DNA from 4 places in the Enterobacter sp. SA197 genome. Region 4 is predicted to be linked to each of the others. Evidence: predicted binding sites of a transcription regulator. Region 4 holds the regulator's gene; each other region holds the start of a gene.

Region 1 (3,120 bases), 690 kb from region 4:
TATCACCGTGCAATCTGCCTCACCTTCCCATGCACCTAACACGTCAACCTGCCGCTCGCTAAAAGCCAGCACCAGCGGGGAGGAGAACTCTTTAAGCTCAACGCGCAACACTTTACCGTGTAACCGCTGCCGGGCCGGTTTCAGGGCCTTTTCACGATAAATTACGGTATTGAACACCCGTTCAATACCGGCATTCACCAGGGATTTAAAGGGCATATAAACTCCTGTCAGAACTTATAGCCACGATGCAACGCAACCACACCTGCCGTCAGGTTGTAATAATCCACGTTTTCAAACCCGGCACCCTGCATCATTGCTTTAAGGGTTTCCTGATCCGGATGCATACGAATAGACTCAGCCAGATAGCGATAGCTGTCAGCATCGCTGGCAACCAGTTGACCAATACGCGGCAGCACATGGAACGAGTAGGCGTCGTACACTTTACTCAGCGGTTCGATGACAGGTTTGGAGAACTCCAGCACTAATAACCGACCACCCGGCTTCAGTACGCGGTACATCGACTTCAGCGCTTTCTCTTTTTCGGTGACGTTACGCAGGCCGAACGAGATGGTGATGCAATCAAAGGTGTTATCCGGGAAAGGCAGCGCTTCCGCATTTGCCTGTACATACTCCACGTTGCCGATGATGCCAATGTTGCGCAGCTTTTCACGCCCCATCTTGAGCATAGAGTCGTTGATGTCCGCCAGCACGACCTGACCGGTTTCACCCACCAGACGGGAGAATTTCGCCGTTAAATCACCGGTGCCTCCCGCCAGATCGAGTACCTTTTGCCCGCGACGTACGCCGCTGCAATCGATGGTGAAGCGCTTCCATAAGCGATGAATGCCCATGGACATCAAATCATTCATCACATCATATTTTGAGGCGACCGAGTGGAACACGTGCGCCACCATATCAGCCTTCTGATCTTTGGCGACGGTCTGAAAACCAAAATGCGTCGTCTCGTTTGAATCTTCCGCCATCTTAGTGCCTGCTATTAAAGAAAATGTTCGTGAAGTGTAACAGATTGGGCGAGATTGCCCTACGTTTCAACCTTAGCGTGATGTGCCGGTATACGGAGGAAATGAGAGCAATAAAGAATTAATGCGTTGTCTTTATTATGAACGGCGAAGGTAATATCTTCACGGCGGGTACGTAAGTTCCAGATTTATCCCGACCGCATAAAACAAAAAGGCCGGTCAAGCCGGCCTTTTACACTCAGAAACAGAATCAGACGAGACGGCGTGCCGCTTCGACGACAATTTTTACCGCATGACTTTCGGTCTGCTTCATGGTCTCCGCGTTCGGAATTTCCTGCTGGGTACGGTTAACGATAACGCCAGCGACCATACCTGCACGCAACCCCTGACTTGAACACATGGTCAGCAGCGTGGCGGATTCCATTTCGTAGTTCATCACGCCCATTGACTGCCACTCTTCCATGGAGCCTTTGTAGCGGTTAACCACGCGGCCAGAGAAGGTGTCATAACGTTCCTGGCCCGGATAGAAGGTATCAGATGACGCGGTAACACCAATATGCGTAGTGGCGCCAATCTCCTTCGCCGCAGCGACCAGCGCGGTGGTGCAATCGAAATCAGCTACTGCCGGATATTCCATCGGCGCGAAGTGCAGGCTGGCACCGTCAAGACGCACCGATGCAGTGGTCACCAGAACGTCACCCACGTTGATATGCGGCTGAATGGCACCAGTAGTGCCCACACGCAGGAAGGTGCGGATACCGAGCTGAGCCAACTCTTCAACAGCGATAGAGGTAGACGGGCCGCCGATACCGGTTGAGCAGACGATAACGGCTTTACCATCAAGTTCAGCACGCCAGGAGGTGAATTCACGGTGAGATGCCAGCTTAACCGGCTTATCCATCAGCGCGGCGATCTTTTCCACACGCTCCGGATCGCCAGGGACGATAGCCAGGGTAGCCCCTTGTAAATCATTTTTAGTGAGGCCGAGATGAAAAACATCAGACTTGGACATAAAGACTCCTCTGTGGTCAGGTTTAGTCAGGAGAAGCAAAAAGGTACTTTACAGAAGAGAAGCGCACAATTTCGTGACTGAGATCGCCATGAAGAAAATTGTTTGCATAACATTTCCATAAAATAGTGACTTGCATCACATTAATATACTCATCCATACCACTCTGTTCCAAAGATAGCCTTTTTCTCACAGGAAGGTTTGCACATGAGCGGACTATAGTTACTTAAGCGCTATTAGCTTAATAAAAGGTATGGAGAAAGCCATGACAACCAACACCCTGCCGGGCTACGCCCCCGCGGCTTCACCTCATGCGTCCACAACATTGCACACCTCGCAAGACGCTATCCTCGCTGGCGAAACCACCATTCCAAGCCAGGGCGACAGCATGCCTGCATACCATGCAAGGCCTGAAAATGCCTCAGGCCCCCTGCCGGTGGTGCTGGTGATTCAGGAAATATTTGGCGTGCATGAACATATTCGCGACCTTTGTCGACGTCTTGCTCAGGAAGGTTATCTGGCCATTGCCCCGGAGCTCTATTTCCGTCAGGGCGACCCGAACGATTTTGCCGATATCCCCACACTTTTTGAAGGTCTGGTGACGAAAGTACCAGATGCCCAGGTACTGGCCGACCTCGATCACGTCGCGAACTGGGCGGCACGCAACGGCGGCGATGCTCATCGTCTGCTGGCGACCGGGTTTTGCTGGGGCGGGCGGATTGCCTGGCTTTACGCGGCGCATAATCCGCAGCTTAAAGCGGCGGTTGCCTGGTACGGTAAACTGGTGGGTCAGAAATCCCTGAACTCGCCAAAACATCCGGTGGATATCGCCGTCGACCTTAGCGCACCGGTGCTGGGGCTTTATGGCGCTCAGGATGACTCCATTCCGCAGGAGACCATTGAAACCATGCGTCAGGCACTGCGCGCCGCTAATGCCCGAGCGGAGATTATCGTTTACCCGGATGCCGGACATGCCTTTAATGCTGACTATCGCCCCAGCTATCATGAAGCGTCTGCCAGAGATGGCTGGCAGCGTATGCTGGACTGGTTTGCGAAATCAGGCGGCGTCTCCCGCGACAACTCAGCGGCGTAACCCGCAGCACTTCTTGTATTTTTTACCGCTGCCGCAGG
Region 2 (3,120 bases), 2.2 Mb from region 4:
TTTCGAACTCATATTCATGATCCTGCGCGTAATAGCCGATTTGCGCATTTTCGGACCATTTCACCGTACCGTTATCAGGCGCAAGGTCGCTTACCAGCGTCTTCAGCATGGTGGATTTACCCACGCCGTTCGCACCAATAATGGCAATCTTCTCGCCCACTTCCAGCAGCAGGTTAACGTTTTTAAACAGCGGACCGTCATCGAAGCCTTTGGTAAGGGCTTCCACTTCCAGCGCATTACGGAACAGTTTCTTATCCTGCTCGAAGCGAATGAACGGGTTCTGGCGGCTGGAGGCTTTCACCTCATCCAGTTTGATTTTATCAATCTGACGGGCGCGGGAGGTGGCCTGACGAGATTTGGAGGCGTTGGCACTAAAGCGACTCACGAAGGATTGCAGGTCTGCAATCTGCGCTTTTTTCTTGGCGTTATCCGCCAGCAGACGCTCACGCGCCTGGGTTGCCGCGGTCATGTACTCATCATAGTTACCCGCATACACACGCAGCTCGCCGTAATCAAGATCGGCCATGTGCGTGCAGACCATATTCAGGAAGTGACGGTCGTGCGAAATGATGATCATGGTGCTGTCGCGTTCGTTCAGCGTCTGCTCCAGCCAGCGGATGGTGTCGATGTCCAGGTTGTTGGTAGGTTCATCGAGCAGCAGAATGTCCGGGTTAGAGAACAGGGCCTGGGCTAACAGCACACGCAGTTTCCAGCCTGGCGCGACTTCGCTCATCAGACCGTAGTGCTGTTCGACAGGGATCCCCACGCCTAACAGCAGCTCGCCCGCGCGTGCTTCAGCGGAGTAGCCGTCCATTTCGCCATACTGGGTTTCGAGGTCGGCCACTTTGTAGCCATCTTCCTCGCTCATTTCGCTCAGACCATAGATGCGGTCACGCTCCTGTTTCACTTCCCATAATTCACCATGACCCATGATGACGGTATCAAGTACGGTGAAATTTTCGAAGGCGAACTGATCCTGACGCAGCTTACCGATGCGCTCATTAGGATCGAGTGAGACGTTCCCAAGCGTAGGTTCCAGGTCGCTGCCAAGGATTTTCATAAAGGTGGATTTACCGCTCCCGTTAGCGCCGATCAGGCCGTAACGGTTGCCGCCGCCAAATTTGACGGAAATATTTTCAAAGAGCGGCTTGCTGCCGAACTGCATGGTGACGTTGCTGGTTACTAACACGGAAGTATCCTGAAATGTGTGACAAACGCCGTATTATGCCACAATTCCGAATTAGATTCCTGCTTCGAAACGCACGGCTAAAATGAAAGCAACGGGAAAAAAATGTGATTTCGTACACATCTGAATTCCCTGGGCGAGGGAATGCACATATAATGCGCTCCCATCTATAGAAAGCATTATTAACCCAACGGCCTGTGGCACGAATCTCGCACAACATGAACATGAAATTAAAAACGCTTTTAGCGGCGGCGTTTGCCGTCGTAGGCTTTTGCAATACCGCGTCTGCTGTTACTTACCCGCTGCCAACCGATGGTAGCCGTCTGGTTGGTCAGAACCAGGTCGTAACTATTCCTGAGGGCAACACCCAACCGCTGGAGTACTTTGCCGCGGAGTACCAGATGGGCCTGTCCAATATGACGGAAGCCAACCCGGGCATTGATGCCTTCCTGCCGAAAGGCGGCACCGTCATGAACGTCCCGCAGCAGCTGATTCTGCCGGATACCGTGCACGAAGGTATTGTCATCAACAGCGCCGAAATGCGCCTCTACTACTATCCGAAAGGCACCAATACCGTGATCGTACTGCCAATCGGTATTGGTCAGTTAGGTAAAGACACCCCGATCAACTGGACAACCAAAGTTGAGCGCAAAAAAGCGGGCCCGACCTGGACGCCGACCGCGAAAATGCATGCCGAGTATATTGCTGCGGGTGAGCCGCTGCCTGCGGTAGTGCCGGCGGGCCCGGATAACCCGATGGGCCTGTACGCGCTTTACATTGGTCGTCTGTATGCTATTCACGGCACCAATGCGAACTTCGGTATCGGTCTGCGCGTAAGCCACGGTTGTGTGCGTCTGCGTAACGACGACATCAAATTCCTGTTCGAAAATGTGCCGGTCGGCACACGCGTTCAGTTTATTGATGAGCCGGTAAAAGCGACCACTGAGCCAGATGGTTCACGTTATGTTGAAGTGCATAACCCGCTGTCGACGACCGAAGAGCAGTTCAACGAAGGCGAAATCGTGCCTATCACGCTGACCAAAAGCGTGCAGAGCGTGACCAGCCAGGCGGATGTTGATCAGAACATTGTTGAACAGGCGATTCAGAACCGTTCCGGTATGCCGGTCCGTCTGAACTAAGCTGTAGCTTATCCATAAAAAAGCGGGTCTCAGACCCGCTTTTTTTTATCCGTTATTCACCACAATCACCCCACCGTGATCGTAGCGGTAATGGCAGTGTGCATACTCCAGGGGCGTGCCATCTTCCAGATAAATGACCTGCTCCACTTCCAGCACCGGGTCAGTCTCATCGCAATTGAGATACTGCCTGTCCTCTTCACCCGGTTTGAGCGCGCGCACTATGCGGTATGAGCCCATGATTTTCAGCGCCAGGGCATCCTGCACATAGCTGAAAACAGAACTCTCAAGATGGGAGCGATTAAGCCCCGGCACCAGATTTACCGGCATCAGGGTAAACTCCAGCGACATGGGTTCGCCCTCAAGCAGACGCAGACGGATAAAGTCATAGACCGGGTCATCCGGCCCTACCAGCAGCGACGCCTGCTCTTTTTCCGTCGGGAAGCGCAGCTCAAAGCGGATGATTTTACTGGTGACCTGCCCGACGTGCTCCCAGGTTTTGGTCGCGCCATAGTAATCACTGCCTGGTAAATCCCAACGGGAGAGCTGCAGAAAGTTTTTACGAATAAAGGTGCCCTGCCCCTGGCGGGTATAGACCAGTCCCTCCACAATCAACTGGCGCATCGCCTGCTGAATAGTCATCCGGCTGGTATTAAACTCCCCGGCAAGGGCAAACTGGTCAGGCAACGGTTCGCTGGCGTTGTAACGCTGACTGAGGATCCGCTGTTTGATTTCCCGCGCGATAAGTATGTATTTCGCCGCCATTGCCTGTCCTTCATATTATTCGGTTATGCCGTT
Region 3 (3,120 bases), 2.1 Mb from region 4:
TTGCCGGTGCGCGCAGGGATGTTGTACAGAAATACCGGCACGCTGAGGGCATCAGCCACGGCGGTATAGTGGGTAATGAGTTCGTGTTGTTTTAAGGGGACAAACCAGGGGGTGATGACGGAGACGGCATCGACGCCCAGTTTCTCAATTTGCCTGCCCAGTCGTATGGTTTCGCGGGTTGAAATCTCGCCAATATGGGCCACGACACTGGCGCGCCCTTTAACCTGGTTCACGCAGGTTTCGGTTACCGCTAACTTTTCCTGCTCGTTAAGCACGAAAAATTCACCGTTGGTGCCACCGCAGAAGATGCCATTACCGGCGCTAAGCTGGCGTTCAACCTGCTGTTGTAGCGACGACAGGTGCAGCGCACCGTCCTCATCGAAAGGTGTGATGATTGCCGTCAACACGCCTTCTATTTTCTTGCTCATTACAGCCTCTACATGAATCATTATTTAAACAGTGTCTGATAAATCGCCTGCACGTCGTCGTGACTGACGGTGCAGGGTGCGTTGTTCATCAGGCGTTTCACGTTCAGCGCGGCGTCGGCGAGAGACGGGATATCAGCACGCGGCACGCCCAGGCTTTCCAGGTTGTCCGGGAGCTTCAGACGCCGGACGAGATCGGCAAAGAACTGCACCAGCGCGTGGGATTTCTCTTCATTATTCAGTGAGGTATCAGCGCCTGGCACCAAATCCCACACCTCGGCAAATTTCTCAACGGCGTGAGGACGAACCACTTTCATGCAGGGTGCCAGCAGGATGGCGTTCGCCACGCCGTGCGGCAGGTGATATTTGCCCCCAAGTGGGTAAGAGAGCGCGTGTACGAGATGCGTACCCGCATGGGTAATTGCCGCACCGCCGTAATAAGAGGCCCAGAGCATCTCCAGCCGCGCTACCAGGTTGTTCGGTTCGTTCACCGCAGTTTCGATGTTGTGCAGTAGTTTGCGCAGGCCGGTGAGGGCAACGTTATCGCTGACCGGATTGGCGATGGTGGCAGTAAAGCACTCAATCAGGTGGCACAGCGCGTCAATGCCGGTGGAAGAGGCGATATGTGCAGGCATGCTGGTGGTCAGTTCGGGCAGCAGCGCAACATAGTCCGGTAACAGTACTGGAGAGATGATACCAATTTTGGTGTCCTGTTCCGGGATCGCCAGTATGGCGTTCGGCGTCGCTTCCGAACCCGTGCCGGCAGTGGCCGGGATCAGCAAAGAGGCGATACGTTCAGTGGGTTTTACCCCCTCCAGCAACGCCTCCAGGCCAGGCGAACCTGGGTGATGCAGTACCGAGAGCAGCTTGGTGACATCAAGCACACTGCCGCCGCCAATGCCCACTACCAGATCAATGGCGCTTGCCGGGGCGCTGGCCATAATCGTCGCCACATCATGCTGGCTAGGCTCGGGTGGAACTGTATCGATTATCTGTACCTGACGACCTTCCGCTGTCAGCAGCGCAAGGATCTGCCGGGTGGCCTCCAGCTTAATGACATTGGCGTCACTCACCAGTAAGAGGTTTTTCTTACCCGCCAGCAACGGTGCCAGAGAGGGAATCGCTCCCGCACCGCTAATGAGGGTGCTGTTAATCGTAACCACAACATTCTCCTGTCTTTCCGGGTGGTGATTGAAGTTAATCATCAAAATTCAATCACCGTCACTGTATGGCCTGAATTTATAAATTATTCATAAATTAAATAAGTTGATCTTGCTCACATATAATCAATCATGATTGAATATAATCATAACCAGAAACGAAACGACCCGGAGTTGGGATGAACGAACAGATTGCAGAACACAGCGTGGTGATTCTGGCCGATGATTTTACCGGTGCGAACGATGCGGGGGTGAGCCTGGCTCAGGTCGGCATACAGGTAGAAGTCGTACTGGATGAAAGCGACGTCAGCAACGCTCAGGCGCGTATCTTTAATACTGACAGCCGAGCGCTACCGGCGAGCGTTGCTGCGAAACGGGTGGCCGTACTGACTGAAAAACTGCTACGCCCGGGCAAACCCGCCTGGCTTGTTAAGAAGATTGACTCAACGCTTCGGGGCAATCCGGGGGCGGAAGTGGCCGCAATGCAGCGCGCAGCGGGTGTGGCGGCGGTAATTATCGCGCCCGCCTTTCCCGCCGCCGGACGCGTGACCCGCAACGGGCACTGTTATGTAAACAATGTCCTGTTGACGGAGACCGAATTTGCCAGCGACCCGAAAACACCCATTACCAGTGCGGATGTAGGGGCGCTTTTTTCTGGCCCGCGCCTGTACGCACAGCCTGATGACCTGCCAGCGATTCTCGAGTCCGCGACCGCGGAGAAACCGGTAACCGTGATAGTGGACGCCCAAAGCGATGCGGATCTGGATGCCGTCGTGCTTCACGCTATGCGGGCATCGGTTCGCCCGTTATTGGTAGGTTCTGCAGGGATCTGTGATGCGCTCTCGCGTCGGTTGGCTCCGGCAACCCAGAAGAGGGTGCTGGCAATTGTCGGCTCTATGAGTGAAATCGCTCAACAACAGATTGCGGCCGTCGTTGCTCATCCGCGACTGGTGCACCTCTTTATTGATATCAACCCTCTGTTTTCAACCCCGACAGTCGATTACCGCGCAGCGATTGTCGCGGCGTTGAAGGCCGGGAAACACTGCCTGGTGCACACCTGCCCGGATGAACAGGCGCGCCACCAGGTGGCAGCCCTGTGCGAACGCTGGGGTGTTTCACGGGTTGAATGTGGTGAGCGAATTTGTGCGTTTCTGGGACAGCTCACGCGTGAAGTTCTGGCAGAAACCCAACCGGATGCGCTCTATCTGTCGGGCGGGGACGTTGCGATTGCGGTAGCGCGCAGGCTCGGCGCAAAAGGGTTTCGCATTCAGGGCCGCGTCGCAGGCTGTGTGCCCTGGGGATATTTTTCAGGTTGCGAATGGCAACGACCAGTGATGACCAAAGCAGGGGGCTTCGGCGATGAAGCCACACTGCATGAGGTATTGAATTTTATTGAGGAGAAATCGAGTGACTAATGTTATTGCCGTAACGATGGGCGACCCGGCAGGGATTGGCCCGGAGATTATTATTAAATCGCTGGTTGAGGGGGAACTGTCAGGCGCCCCGGTTGTGGTGGTTGGCTGTGCGCAAACCTT
Region 4 (3,120 bases):
TGAATACGCTGGTAGTGCCGGGCGGCAAGATGGGACTGGCGATGGAGCTTATTATGACGCCGCTGGTAGAGCGATTAATGGAAGGTAAGAAGATCGAGTGAGTTCAGTTCCCTATCCCCTTGAGCTGAAAAATCCCCGGTAATAGTACATCTTGCAGCGATAACATTGCGTGATGAGAATAATACAGCCACCGCGATAACAGGGTCCGGCTGAAAATCACCGACGTGTATCCGTAAGGCCGGGGGGCAGGGCTGTGGCGATGAGCCAACCCTGGCTCGGTCACGGGTTCTGGATCTCTGGAGAAACCAGGAACCTGAGGTGAGCGGAATGACTACCAGAGCCGCATGTTTCCCCTCCCCAAAGAGGAGAGGGGACTGTCCGTGCTCGCATTATTTTGTGGGAAATCCCTCAGCCCGGCGGGGGCAGGAAAGAATATCCACCACCAATCAGGCTTCAATCACTTCATACGAATGGGTGATATTCACCGCTTTTTCCAGCATCAGCGCCACTGAACAGTACTTCTCTGCAGAGAGATCTACCGCACGTGATACTGCCGCATCCTTCAACGCTTTTCCTGTCACAATGAAGTGCAGATTGATGTGGGTGAATAAACGCGGCGCCTCTTCCCGACGTTCGGAGGTCAGCTTGACTTCGCAGTCTGTCACATCGTGACGGCCTTTTTGCAGAATAGAGACCACATCAATCGCGCTGCATCCGCCCGCGGCCATCAGCACCATTTCCATAGGGCTTGGCGCTTTATCGCCCGCATTACCATCCATCAGGATCTGGTGCCCGGAAGCAGACTCCCCCAGGAACGTTAACCCTTCAACCCATTTCACACGCGCATGCATTTTTCTTCACTCCGCAGTAGCAACTTTCTCTACAGATTACGCGTACATAAGAAAACTCGCAACGGAAGGCGACCTGCATCAAGCTGAAGCGAGACACCAGGAGACAGGCGGCAAAACCTATGCTAAAACAGTCTGGATGCTACAGTGATATATTGATGTACTGCATGTACGCAGAGGACATCACATCTTAGAGGCCGCAGACACGTCTGACGGTGCACTTCCCAGGTATCGGGAAGACAGATTGCAACCCCAGTCACAGGGCGCAGATCCTGAGGCTGGAGCCAGCTTATAACAGAGGATAACCGCGCATGGTGCTTGGCAAACCGCAAACAGACCCGACTCTCGAATGGTTCTTGTCTCATTGCCATATTCATAAGTACCCGTCGAAGAGCACGCTGATTCACCAGGGTGAAAAAGCGGAGACGTTGTACTACATCGTCAAAGGCTCAGTGGCTGTGCTCATCAAGGATGAAGAAGGAAAAGAGATGATCCTCTCTTACCTGAACCAGGGCGATTTTATTGGTGAACTGGGTCTGTTCGAAGAAGGTCAGGAGCGCAGTGCCTGGGTACGCGCCAAGACCGCTTGTGAAGTGGCTGAAATTTCCTACAAAAAATTCCGTCAGTTGATCCAGGTAAACCCGGATATTCTGATGCGTCTCTCTTCGCAGATGGCGCGTCGCCTGCAGGTCACGTCGGAAAAAGTGGGCAACCTCGCCTTCCTCGACGTAACAGGCCGTATTGCTCAGACGTTACTGAATCTGGCGAAACAACCCGACGCCATGACCCACCCGGACGGTATGCAAATTAAAATAACCCGTCAGGAGATTGGTCAGATCGTGGGCTGCTCGCGTGAAACCGTTGGTCGCATCCTGAAGATGCTGGAAGATCAGAATCTGATCTCCGCGCATGGTAAAACTATCGTCGTGTACGGAACACGTTAATCCCCGAACGGCGCGCTGCTCAAGGCAGTGCGCCGTTTTTGTTTTCCGATGTGGCGCAGGCTGATTTACCACCCCGAAATCAACTACGCACTGCGACAAACGCTGGTGTTATGTCTGCCTGTGACCGTTGGCCTGATTGCCGGTCGACTGGATTTAGGGCTGCTCTTCTCGTTAGTACCTGCCTGTTGCAATATTGCCGGTCTCGACACGCTGCATAAGCGCTTCTTCAAGCGGGTGATCATTGGCGGTTCGCTTTTCGCCGGTAGCAGTCTCGCGGTGCAATTCCTCCTTTTCGAAAACGTCCCGCTACCGCTCATTCTGACCCTGCTGGCGCTGGTGCTGGGGGTGACGGCTGAGATAAGCGCCCTGCATGGCAGGTTGCTCCCCGCCTCACTGATTGCCGCCATCTTCACCCTGAGCCTTGCGGGAAATATGCCGGTCTGGGAGCCACTGCTCATCTACAGCCTTGGCACGTTGTGGTATGGCGCGTTTAACGCCTTCTGGTTCTGGCTGTGGCGGGAGCAGCCACTGCGCGAGTCGCTGAGTTTGTTGTATCGACAACTGGCCGATTATTGCGAGGCTAAATACAGCCTGCTGACTCAGCATGCGGACCCGGAAAAGGCCCTGCCGCCGCTGCTCGCCCGCCAGCAAAAAGCGGTAGATATGATAAGCCAGTGCTACCAGCAACTGCATATGCTGGCGGCAAATCATAACAGTGATTACAAGCGCCTGCGCCGCGTGTTTCAGGTGGCGCTGGATCTGCAGGAGCACATAGCCGTTAGCCTGCACCAGCCAAAGGAAGTCCAGGAGCTGGTAGAGCGTAGCCATGCAGAAGAGGTGATTCGCTGGAATGCGCAAACCGTGGCGGCACGGCTACGGGTCATTGCAGACGACATCCTCTATCATCGTTATCCCCAACGCTTCAATATGGACAAGCAGACAGGCGCACTGGAAAAAATTGCCCGTCAGCATCCGGACAACCCGGTAGGTCAGTTCTGCGCCTGGCACTTCAGTCAGATTGCCCGTGTCCTGCGCACCCAGCGTCCACTCTATATTCGTGATTTGATGGAGGAAAAGCAGCGACGCCTGCCACTCATTCCGGCGCTGAAAAGTTATCTCTCCTTCAAATCTGCTGCATTGCGTAATGCTGCACGCCTCAGCGTTATGCTGAGCGTGGCCAGTCTGATGGGCAGTGCGCTGAATCTGCCTAAACCCTACTGGATAATGATGACGGTGATGTTTGTCACCCAGAATGGCTATGGCGCAACACGGGTGCGCATCCTGCACCGGGCGGCGGGGACCATGGCGGGGCTTATTATCGCCGGTGC

The links. Region 4 encodes CRP, which controls carbon source genes, mostly activating them, when cyclic AMP is high. Its sites were predicted from a motif close to ATGTGANNNNNNTCACAT; they were not measured.
Region 1: the regulator CRP is predicted to act here: its motif matches at 2,116-2,133, upstream of udp (uridine phosphorylase).
Region 2: the regulator CRP is predicted to act here: its motif matches at 1,292-1,309, upstream of ldtB (L,D-transpeptidase).
Region 3: the regulator CRP is predicted to act here: its motif matches at 1,690-1,707, upstream of M1D91_RS11590 (iron-containing alcohol dehydrogenase).

Annotation. Positions count from the first base shown of each region.
Region 1 is NZ_CP096393.1:231,095-234,214, reverse strand. It holds gene ubiJ (ubiquinone biosynthesis protein UbiJ) at 1-216, opposite strand, end outside; gene ubiE (bifunctional demethylmenaquinone methyltransferase/2-methoxy-6-polyprenyl-1,4-benzoquinol methylase UbiE) at 228-983, opposite strand; gene udp (uridine phosphorylase) at 1,231-1,992, opposite strand; gene M1D91_RS01100 (dienelactone hydrolase family protein) at 2,255-3,082, shown strand; gene M1D91_RS01095 (anaerobic sulfatase maturase) at 3,071-3,120, opposite strand, start outside.
Region 2 is NZ_CP096393.1:1,700,786-1,703,905, reverse strand. It holds gene M1D91_RS07800 (ABC-F family ATPase) at 1-1,189, opposite strand, end outside; gene ldtB (L,D-transpeptidase) at 1,405-2,325, shown strand; gene M1D91_RS07790 (GntR family transcriptional regulator) at 2,371-3,087, opposite strand; gene M1D91_RS07785 (PTS sugar transporter subunit IIC) at 3,103-3,120, opposite strand, start outside.
Region 3 is NZ_CP096393.1:2,463,040-2,466,159, forward strand. It holds gene M1D91_RS11585 (dihydrodipicolinate synthase family protein) at 1-428, opposite strand, end outside; gene M1D91_RS11590 (iron-containing alcohol dehydrogenase) at 449-1,588, opposite strand; gene dtnK (D-threonate kinase) at 1,765-3,000, shown strand; gene M1D91_RS11600 (D-threonate 4-phosphate dehydrogenase) at 2,993-3,120, shown strand, end outside.
Region 4 is NZ_CP096393.1:4,557,493-4,560,612, forward strand. It holds gene M1D91_RS21435 (phosphoribulokinase) at 1-101, shown strand, start outside; gene M1D91_RS21440 (OsmC family protein) at 447-851, opposite strand; gene crp (cAMP-activated global transcriptional regulator CRP) at 1,160-1,792, shown strand; gene M1D91_RS21450 (YccS/YhfK family putative transporter) at 1,841-3,120, shown strand, end outside.